DNA from 3 places in the Streptomyces sp. SGAir0957 genome. Region 3 is predicted to be linked to each of the others. Evidence: riboswitches for the same ligand, from Rfam matches in the RefSeq annotation. Region 3 holds a riboswitch; each other region holds the start of a gene.
What was found. Region 3 has a riboswitch for cobalamin ahead of C1N81_RS38175 (Nickel transporter NicT). Riboswitches for the same ligand answer to the same signal wherever they lie in the genome.
Positions count from the first base shown of each region.

Region 1 (3,200 bases), 4.3 Mb from region 3:
CGGGGCGCTCGCGCCGGGTGAGGCCGGGCACTGGACGTACGCGACGCTCGCGCTCGGCTCGGCGCTCGCGCTGTTCATGTACCCGCACTCGATCACGGCGACGCTCTCCTCCAAGAGCCGCAACGTGATCCGCCGCAACACCACCATCCTGCCGCTCTACTCGCTCATGCTGGGCCTGCTCGCGCTGCTCGGGTTCATGGCGATCGCGGCCGGGATCAAGGTGCAGAACGGGCAGTTGGCGATCCCGCAGCTGTTCGAGGACATGTTCCCCGACTGGTTCACGGGCGTCGCGTTCGCCGCCATCGGCATCGGCGCGCTCGTCCCGGCGGCGATCATGTCCATCGCCGCGGCGAACCTCTTCACGCGCAACATCTACAAGGACTTCATCAAGCCCGACGCGACCCCCGCGCAGGAGACCAAGGTCTCCAAGCTGGTGTCGCTGCTCGTGAAGGTCGGCGCGCTCGTCTTCGTCCTCACCATGGACAAGACCGTCGCCATCAACTTCCAGTTGCTCGGCGGCATCTGGATCCTGCAGACCATGCCTGCCCTGGTCGGCGGTCTGTTCACCCGCTGGTTCCACCGCTGGGCACTGATCGCCGGCTGGGCGGTCGGCATGGTGTACGGCACCCTCGCCGCGTACGGGGTGGCGTCGCCGACGCAGGCGCACTTCGGCGGGTCCTCGAAGGAGATCCCGGGCATCGGCGAGATCGGGTACATCGGCCTGACGGCGTTCGTGATGAACGTGATCGTGACCGTCGTCCTGACCTTCGTCCTGAAGGCCGCGAAGGCTCCCGAGGGCATCGACGAGACGTCGCCCGGCGACTACACCGCCGACGCCGGTGACAAGGGCGTGCAGACGGACCTGCCCGTCGTCGGAGCGGGCTCCGGCCACTGAGCTCCGTCGTACGACACCCCGGGACGGGCCTCTCCGCACGCGGAGGGGCCCGTCGCCATGAGCGGGCCCGCACGCCCGCCACGCACCTGCCCGCGCGACACAAGATATGGGGCTGTCACCCACACCCGGCACAACATGTATGCTCGCTCTCGCTGCAGCCGCAGGGGAATCCGGTGCAAATCCGGAACTGTCCCGCAACGGTGAACGTAGCGCGCATAACGCCGCGCCCGCGTGAGTCCGACGACCTGCCGCAGCCCACCCGAGCCGCCCGGCCCGGATGGAGACGACGTCCGGGCCTCGCGGAATGGGCCGGTGACGAAGGCGCCCCCTCGCGTGCGCGCCCGAGCCACTCCTCCCCGCAAGGCCCCGAGCCGAGCGAGGGAGAGCCCCCAGTGACCATCGCGCCGCCCGCCGAACCGGTCTCAGCCACCCCGGAAGACGCCCCGCAAGACGCTCCGGGCACCGCGCTGCTGCGCACCCTGACCGAGCTGACCTCCGACCTGCCGGGCGCCGACCCCGGCCGGGTCGCCGCCGCCGCGCTGCGCGGCCGCAGCGCCCGCGCCGACGAGGCCGAGCTGCGCGAACTCGCCACCGAGGCCGCCGCCGGGCTGATCTCCGAGGACCCGGTCTACTCCCGGCTCGCCGCCCGCCTGCTCACGCTCTCCATCGCCGCCGAGGCCGCCACGCAGGGCGTCACCTCCTTCACCGGGTCGATCGCGGTCGGCCACCGCGAGGGCCTGATCGCCGACCGCACCGCCGAGTTCGCCCGTCTCCACGCGGCCCGCCTCGACGCGCTCATCGACACCGAGGCCGACGACCGCTTCGGCTACTTCGGCCTGCGCACCCTGCACAGCCGCTACCTCCTGCGCCACCCGATCACCCGCCAGGTCATCGAGACGCCGCAGTACTTCATGCTGCGCGTTGCCTCCGGTCTGGCCGAGGACGACTCCGTCCGCGCCCTGGACGAGGTCGCGGACCTGTACGGCCTGATGAGCCGCCTGGACTACCTGCCGTCCTCCCCCACCCTCTTCAACTCCGGCACCCGCCACCCGCAGATGTCCAGCTGCTACCTGCTCGACTCCCCGCTCGACGAGCTGGACTCGATCTACGACCGCTACCACCAGGTGGCCCGCCTCTCCAAGCACGCCGGCGGCATCGGGCTCCCCTACTCCCGCATCCGCAGCCGGGGTTCGCTGATCCGCGGCACCAACGGGCACTCCAACGGCATCGTGCCGTTCCTGAAGACGCTGGACGCGTCGGTCGCCGCCGTGAACCAGGGCGGGCGCCGCAAGGGCGCCGCCGCCGTCTACCTGGAGACCTGGCACTCCGACATCGAGGAGTTCCTGGAGCTGCGCGACAACACCGGCGAGGACGCGCGCCGCACGCACAATCTCAACCTGGCGCACTGGATCCCCGACGAGTTCATGCGCCGCGTCGCCGACGACGGCCCCTGGTCGCTCTTCTCCCCCGCCGACGTGCCCGACCTCGTCGACCTGTGGGGCGCGGAGTTCGACGCCGCGTACCGCAAGGCCGAGGCGGAGGGCAAGGCGCAGAAGACCCTCCCCGCGCGTGAGCTGTACGGCCGCATGATGCGCACCCTCGCGCAGACCGGCAACGGCTGGCTGACCTTCAAGGACGCCGCCAACCGCACCGCCAACCAGACCGCGGAGCCCGGCCACACCGTCCACTCCTCGAACCTGTGCACGGAGATCCTGGAGGTGACGGACGACGGGGAGACCGCTGTCTGCAACCTGGGTTCCGTGAACCTCGGCGCCTTCATCGTCGACGGCGACATCGACTGGGAGCGGCTCGACGAGGCGGTCCGCACCGCCGTCACCTTCCTCGACCGCGTCGTCGACATCAACTTCTACCCGACCGAGCAGGCGGGCCGCTCCAACGCCCGCTGGCGCCCGGTCGGCCTCGGCGCGATGGGCCTCCAGGACGTCTTCTTCAAGCTGCGCCTGCCCTTCGACTCGCCGCAGGCGAAAGCTCTTTCGACGCGCCTTGCCGAGCGCATCATGCTCGCCGCTTACGAGGCGTCCGCCGACCTGGCCGAGCGCAACGGCCCGCTGCCCGCCTGGGACAAGACCCGTACCGCGCGCGGCGTCCTGCACCCCGACCACTACCCCGACGCGCAGGTGACCTGGCCCGAGCGGTGGGCCGCGCTGCGGGAACGCATCGCCGCCGTCGGTATGCGCAACTCGCTGCTCCTCGCCATCGCGCCGACCGCGACGATCGCCTCCATCGCGGGCGTCTACGAGTGCATCGAGCCGCAGGTCTCCAACCTGTTCAAGCGCGAGACGCT
Region 1 is NZ_CP027293.1:3,098,249-3,101,448, forward strand. Features, by position in the region: gene mctP (monocarboxylate uptake permease MctP) at 1-895, shown strand, start outside; cobalamin riboswitch at 1,028-1,163, shown strand; gene C1N81_RS18805 (ribonucleoside-diphosphate reductase subunit alpha) at 1,288-3,200, shown strand, end outside.
Region 1: another riboswitch for cobalamin. It lies ahead of C1N81_RS18805 (ribonucleoside-diphosphate reductase subunit alpha); the one in region 3 lies ahead of C1N81_RS38175 (Nickel transporter NicT).

Region 2 (3,200 bases), 6.7 Mb from region 3:
TGCGCTCGGGTTCACCGTGCACGAGGACGTCGAGGCCGGTCTTCTCCTGGAAGGAGATCACGTCGCGGATCTCGGTCCTGATGCGCTCCTCGTAACCCGCCGTGTCGAGACGTCCGGCGCGCAAGTCGGCTCGTGCGGCGCGCAGTTCGGCCGTCTGCGGGAAGGAGCCGATGGTGGTGGTCGGCAGGAGCGGGAGGCGGAGGCGGGCGCGCTGGGCGGCGGCCCGCTCCGGGTACGCCTGGGCGCGGCGGGTGTCGCTCGCGGTGACGGCGGCGGCGCGGGCGCGCACCGCCGGGTCGCGGGTGATCGGCGAGGTGGCGCGGGAGGACAGGGCGGCCCGGTTGACCGCCAGTTCGGCGGTGATCGCGTCCCTGCCGAGGGCGAGCCCCTTGGCGAGCGCGGCGGTCTCGGCGGTCTTCTGCCGGGCGAAGGCCAGCCAGCGCCGGATCTGCGGGTCGATGTCGCGTTCGAGCGTCGCGTCCAGCGGGACGTGCAGCAGCGAGCAGGAGGTGGCGACGTCGACCCGGTCGGCGAGCCCGAGCAGTGTTCCGAGCACGGTGAGCGACTTCTCCAGGTCGTTGACCCAGATGTTGCGGCCGTCGACGACACCGGCGACGAGGCGTTTGCCGGGCAGCCCGCCGACGGCGGCGAGCGCGTCCAGGTTGGCGGCCGCCGGGCCGGTGAAGTCGAGGGCGAGCCCGTCGACCGGCGCCTTGGCGAGCACCGGAAGCGCGTCGCCGAGCCGGTCGAAGTACGACGCGACCAGGAGCTTCGGCCGGTCGGTGAGGCCGCCGAGGTCGCGGTAGGCGCGGGCGGCGGCGTTCAGCTCGGCCGGGGTGCGGTCCTGGACCAGGGCGGGTTCGTCCAGCTGCACCCACGCGGCGCCCGCCGCCCGGAGGTCGGCCAGGACCTGGGCGTACACGGGCAGCAGCCGGTCGAGGAGGGTGAGCGGGTCGAAGTCGGCGGCGACGCCGGGCGCGGGCTTGGCGAGCAGGAGATAGGTGACCGGCCCGACCAGCACCGGCCGGGGCGCGAGGCCGAGGGCGAGGGCTTCCCCGACCTCCGCGACCTGCTTCGCGGAGTCGGCGGCGAAGACGGTGCCGGGCCCCAACTCGGGCACGAGGTAGTGGTAGTTGGTGTCGAACCACTTGGTCATCTCCAGCGGGGCGGCGTCCTGGGTGCCGCGGGCCATGGCGAAGTAGCCGTCCAGGGCGTCGGCGTCGAGGGCGGCCCGGTGGCGCTCGGGGACCGCGCCCACCATGACGGTGGTGTCCAGGACATGGTCGTAGTACGAGAAGTCGCCGGTGGGGACTTCGGTGAGGCCCGCGTCGGCGAGTTCCCGCCAGTTGGCGCGGCGCAGGTCGGCGGCGGTGGCCCGGAGGGCGTCGGCGGTGACGCGGCCCTTCCAGTACCCCTCGACCGCCTTCTTCAGTTCGCGGCCCTGGCCCTGGCGGGGGTAGCCGTGCGCGGTGGCGCGAGCTGCCGCGGCGGCGGTGCTGGTGGTCACGGAGATCTCCTTCGAGAGACGTATCCCTTGGATCCCGGGGACTCGTTGGGCACGAAGGAGTGACACGGACGGCGGGGCGATGCCGCGCGCCGAAGGCGCGGTCCCGTCCGCCGCACATGTACGCCGACCCGCCCACGAGGTCACACGGAATGTCCGTGTGCGCGTCGTACGCACACGGGCAGTCGGCAGGTCTTCGGACTCGTGAGCACGTCCGTCCGAGGCCGGACGGGACACCTACTGGCCGTCGCTTCCCAGACCTCTTTCCCGAGGCCCAGTGCGTATGACGGCGGTCGTTCCCACTCACCGCTGCGGGGCAGTCCCGGAGTTTCACCGGGTTCCCTCTTACGACGCCCTGCCTGGCTGACAGGGCGAACCAGCTGCGGGAGTCACCCTAGGCGTTGTCGACGGGTGTGTCACTGCCGGTCGGCCGCGGCCCGCACGAACCGCCGCAGATGCGCCCGGGTCTCGGCGGGGCGCTCCAGCCACGGCTCGTGTCCCGCGCCGTCGACCCGGGTCAGCGGAGCACCGAGGCGCGCGGCGAGCGAGGCGAGCGCGGACAACGGGCGGGGATCGTCGGCGCCGCCGAGGATCTCCAGCTGCCGGGGCAGACACGCGGCCAGTTCGTCGAGGCGCTGCCCGACCGGGTCGGCGCGTCCTTCCGCCCCGAGTTCGCGGTTCATCGTCCAGTTGACCGGGCGCCGGTGCCGGGCATCCTGTGCGGCCCAGCCCCAGGCGCGTTCGGGGTCGGCGTGGTCGGTGAACCAGGACAGCGTCAGCAACTCGGTCTCCTGCTCCTCCGTGCGGCGGGTCAGGTTCTGGAGTGCGCACAGGCGTTCCCGCTGGTCCGGTGTCATCCGCCGGTCCCGCGCCGCCCGGTCGGCCGCGCGCCAGTCGCCGACGAACGGCCCGCACAGGAGAAGCATCGCGGCCACGCGGTCCGGGTGGGCCATGCAGAAGCGGGCGGCGAGGTCGGTGCCGTAGGAGTGGCCGATCAGTACGGCCGAGGGCAGGCCCCAGAGGTCGAGGAGTTCGGCGAGATCGTCGAGGTGCCGTGCGAGGGTGTGACGGCCCTGCCAGGGGGACTTGCCCGTGCCGCGTTGGTCGTAGCGGTACACACGTGTGAGGTCCGCCGGCATGACGGCGACGTCGTGCAGGTAGTCCGGCAGGCCGGGCCCGCCGTGCAGCAGGACCACGGCGGGTGCGTCACCACCCCGCCGCGTCGGGTCGTCCAGCCGGACCCAGTGCAGGCGGGCGGTGTCGGTCATGAGGGCGTACCCGTGCGTCTCCGTCAGATCCACCGCGCAGAAACTACCGGTGCGGCGCGGACTTCACCACACCACCCCGGCCTCCGCGGAAGGCGCTGCGGGCCTGCCGCGAGCATGGCGTGCGGACGCTGATCGTGGTCGGCGGGGTGGCGGCCAACTCCCGTGTGCGGGCGCCCACCGAGGAACACTGCCGGGCCGCGGACGTCGAAGACGTCGGCGGCGCGCCGCGTGACGCCATAGGGGTGCCGGGCGTCCTACGGGCTTCGGGGCGGCGGTCAGGATCTGGCCCGGTACGGTACGCGGCCGAGGAGTTCGGCGAGACCCTGGCGGGTGGTGGCGAGGACGACGCGGTCCTGGGCGCGCAGGACATAGCCGGGCGGGAGGTTCCAGACCAGCCCGGTGGTCTGGGCCCCGGAGGCGTCGTGCGC
Region 2 is NZ_CP027293.1:655,709-658,908, reverse strand. Features, by position in the region: gene metE (5-methyltetrahydropteroyltriglutamate--homocysteine S-methyltransferase) at 1-1,507, opposite strand, end outside; cobalamin riboswitch at 1,674-1,900, opposite strand; gene C1N81_RS08060 (alpha/beta fold hydrolase) at 1,921-2,805, opposite strand; partial or broken gene C1N81_RS08055 (tRNA (adenosine(37)-N6)-threonylcarbamoyltransferase complex transferase subunit TsaD) at 2,859-2,978, shown strand; gene C1N81_RS08050 (NAD-binding protein) at 3,048-3,200, opposite strand, start outside.
Region 2: another riboswitch for cobalamin. It lies ahead of metE (5-methyltetrahydropteroyltriglutamate--homocysteine S-methyltransferase); the one in region 3 lies ahead of C1N81_RS38175 (Nickel transporter NicT).

Region 3 (3,200 bases):
AGCCGGCCCGCCCCGTTTCCGTCGTCCTCGGCATGGCGGGCCTCGGGCACGTCCGCCTCCGGGGTCTGCTCCGCGGCGGTCGTCTCCCCGGTGTCCTCGCCGGACGGAACGGGTGGCTCGGACGAGTCGATGGCTACGGTCACGTAGGTGCTCCTGGGTGCTCGGGCGCGTGCGGTTCGACCCGAAACCTTATCTCCCCGGGCGGCTCCGCCCCGGGACCGACAGCATCAGGCCCCCGGAGGGAGAAGGTGCCGGGCCCGCCGATTGCAGCTCCCCCCACTGCGACCGGCGGGCCCGGGCCTCGACCGTGCGCCGCGGCGGGAGAGCGAGGGCACGGGAGGCTCTGCTCAGCAGTATCCCCAGGGGGACGGCCCTGGTATGCGGGCCGAGTGACCCTCCTGGCTGGGCCGAACGGCCCGCTTTCGCGCGCCCCCGTGGCCCCCCGCGCCACAGGACCCGGCACGGGCCCCGCCCTACCCGCCTTCGGCGACCCGCGCCGACCAGCGCTGCTCGACCCGGGCGAGGCGCCAGTACGCGAGCGCCGCCGCCCACACCGCGACGAAGAGGCCGACGATGACGTAGCCCACGTTGTCGAGGTCGAGGCCGGCGATCCAGCCGGTCACCGCGTCGGTCAGGGCGAGTTTCTCGTGCAGGACGCCGACCAGTTCGATCGTGCCGATGAAGAAGGCGACGGCGATCGAGAGCCCGGTGATGGTGAGGTTGTAGAACACCTTGCGCACCGGGTTGGAGAACGCCCACTGGTAGGCGAAGTTCATGAACGTGCCGTCCAGCGTGTCGAACAGGCTCATGCCCGCCGCGAAGAGCAGGGGCAGGCAGAGGATCGCGTACCAGGGCAGTCCGGCCGCGGCCCCGCTGCCCGCCATGACCATGAGCGTCACCTCGGTGGCCGTGTCGAAGCCGAGGCCGAAGAGGAAGCCGAGCGGGTACATCTGGCCGGGGCGGGTGATCGACTTGGTGAAGCGGCCGAGGACACGGTTCATGAACCCGCGGGAATCCAGGTGCTGTTCCAGTTCTCGCTCGTTGTACGAGCCTTCGCGCATCGCCCGGAACACCTTCAGGATGCCGAGCAGCGCCACCAGGTTGAGGGCCGCGATCACATACAGGAACGTGCCCGACACCGTCGTGCCGACCACGCCGAGCACCTGGTGGGTGCGGGATCCGTCGTCCAGGAGCACACCGGCGAGCGCCGCGCCGCCCGCCACGAGCGCCGCCATCGCCACCACCACGCTGGAGTGGCCGAGCGCGAACCAGAACCCGACCGAGACGGGGCGCTTGCCGTCGGCCATGAGTTTGCGGGTGGTGTTGTCGATGGCCGCGATGTGGTCGGCGTCGAACGCGTGCCGCATCCCGAGCGTGTACGCGGTGATGCCGAGCCCGATGCCGAACGCCTTGTTGCCGACCTCGTAGTGCTCGGGCACGACCAGCAGGAACAGCACGCCGAACGCGACGACGTGCAGCGCCGCGATCACCGCGAGGAGACCCGCCGTACGGACGGTGTCCTCACGGCGCCAGCGGAAAGCGGGGGAGACCTCGGGGGAGTTCCCGGGCAGGGTCATGCCTTGATCACGCTCCAGCACCTCGTGGATCACTTCGTGAGATGCCGTGGCCGGTCTCCTGGCTTACGGGCGTGCGCCGCCGCTCCTGCCTTCCCAGCCGCCCGAGAGCGGCCAGTGGCGTGGTGGAACGGCGTGCTCCGCACCAGCCCCGTCCGGCGGAGGAGACGGTGCGGGACCCGATCACAGTGGCGAGGGCCGCTCCGGACTTGACCCCTGGGGGCCGTCACCGGTCTTCCCGAGCACCACGGCCCGCCCACCTTAAGGGACGGGCCCCGCGGCGCCGCGGGCGGCTACCCCTCCCGGCGTTCGCGCGCCCGCCGGATCTCCTCGTACGCCTTGTCGCGGCCCTCCCAGTGCGAGCCCTCCACGGACTTGCCGGGCTCCAGGTCCTTGTAGACCTCGAAGAAGTGGGTGATCTCCAGGCGGTCGAACTCGGGGAGGTCCTCGATGTCCTGGGTGCCCGAGTGGCGCGGGTCGTGCGCGGGCACGCACAGGATCTTCTCGTCCGGGCCCTTCTCGTCGCTCATGACGAACATGCCGATGGCCCGGCACTCGATGACGCAGCCGGGGAACGTCGCGTCGCCGGTCAGCACCAGCGCGTCCAGCGGGTCGCCGTCGCCGCCGAGGGTGCCTTGCACGTAGCCGTAGTCCGCGGGGTACTGGGTCGAGGTGAACAGCATCCGGTCGAGCCGGATGCGCCCGAGTTCATGGTCCATCTCGTACTTGTTCCGGGAGCCCTGCGGGATCTCCACGATCACGTCGAACGCGTCGCCGCGCGTCTCGCTGCCGCCCAATGTGGCCTCCTTGCCGCATTGCCGCCCGCTCGAATTGCCACCGAGTGTGCGCCGAGCGGGCCCGGGGCGGAACCCCTCGGACCTCAGACGGCGGGGTCGATGGGGAAGACGAGTTCGGGGCGGTCCCACGCGACGGCCGGGGGGCGTGCGACCGCCGTGCCGGTGCGCCGCGCCCCGACGCTGCGGTAGAAGCCCTCGGCGGGCGGATGGGAGACGACGCGGACGTGGTCGAGCCCGGCGGCGTGCGCCTCGTCCCGCATGTGGGCGATCAGGAGGCGCCCGATGCCGAGTCCCTGCGCGTCGTTCGCGACGAACATCAGGTCCAGCTCCGGCGGGACCAGGAGCAGGGAGTAGAAGCCGAGGACGCGCTCGTCCGCCGGGCGGACCGCGACGAAGACCCGGTGCGCCTCGATGTAGTCCGGGCCGACCCGGTAGCCGGCGACCATCGGCGCGTACGGGCCCTCGTAGGCGCGGGAGCCGCGGACGAGCCGGGTCAGCCGCTTGGCGTCGCGCGCGGTGGCCCTGCGCACCGTGATGCCGTGGGCACCGCCGGGGCGCGTCGTGCTCGAGCTCATACGCCGAGTATCACGTATGGCGGCGTGGTGTCAGACCGCGGGGACCGTCGAGTGGACCTGGCGCAGGAACGCGGCGTTGTCGGGGGTGTGGCGCAGCTTGTCGAGCAGCGCTTCGTAGGAGGCGCTGCCGTCCCGGTGGTGGAGCGCCCGGCGCAGTCCGCGCTCGGCGGCCAACTCCGGCGCGGAGAGCAGGAGTTCCTCGCGGCGGGTGCCGGAGGGGGCGAGGTCGACGGCCGGGTGGACGCGGCGGTCGG
Region 3 is NZ_CP027293.1:7,349,958-7,353,157, forward strand. Features, by position in the region: gene C1N81_RS38170 (hypothetical protein) at 1-143, opposite strand, end outside; gene C1N81_RS38175 (Nickel transporter NicT) at 474-1,577, opposite strand; cobalamin riboswitch at 1,608-1,839, opposite strand; gene C1N81_RS38180 (inorganic diphosphatase) at 1,868-2,371, opposite strand; gene C1N81_RS38185 (GNAT family N-acetyltransferase) at 2,455-2,946, opposite strand; gene rho (transcription termination factor Rho) at 2,977-3,200, opposite strand, start outside.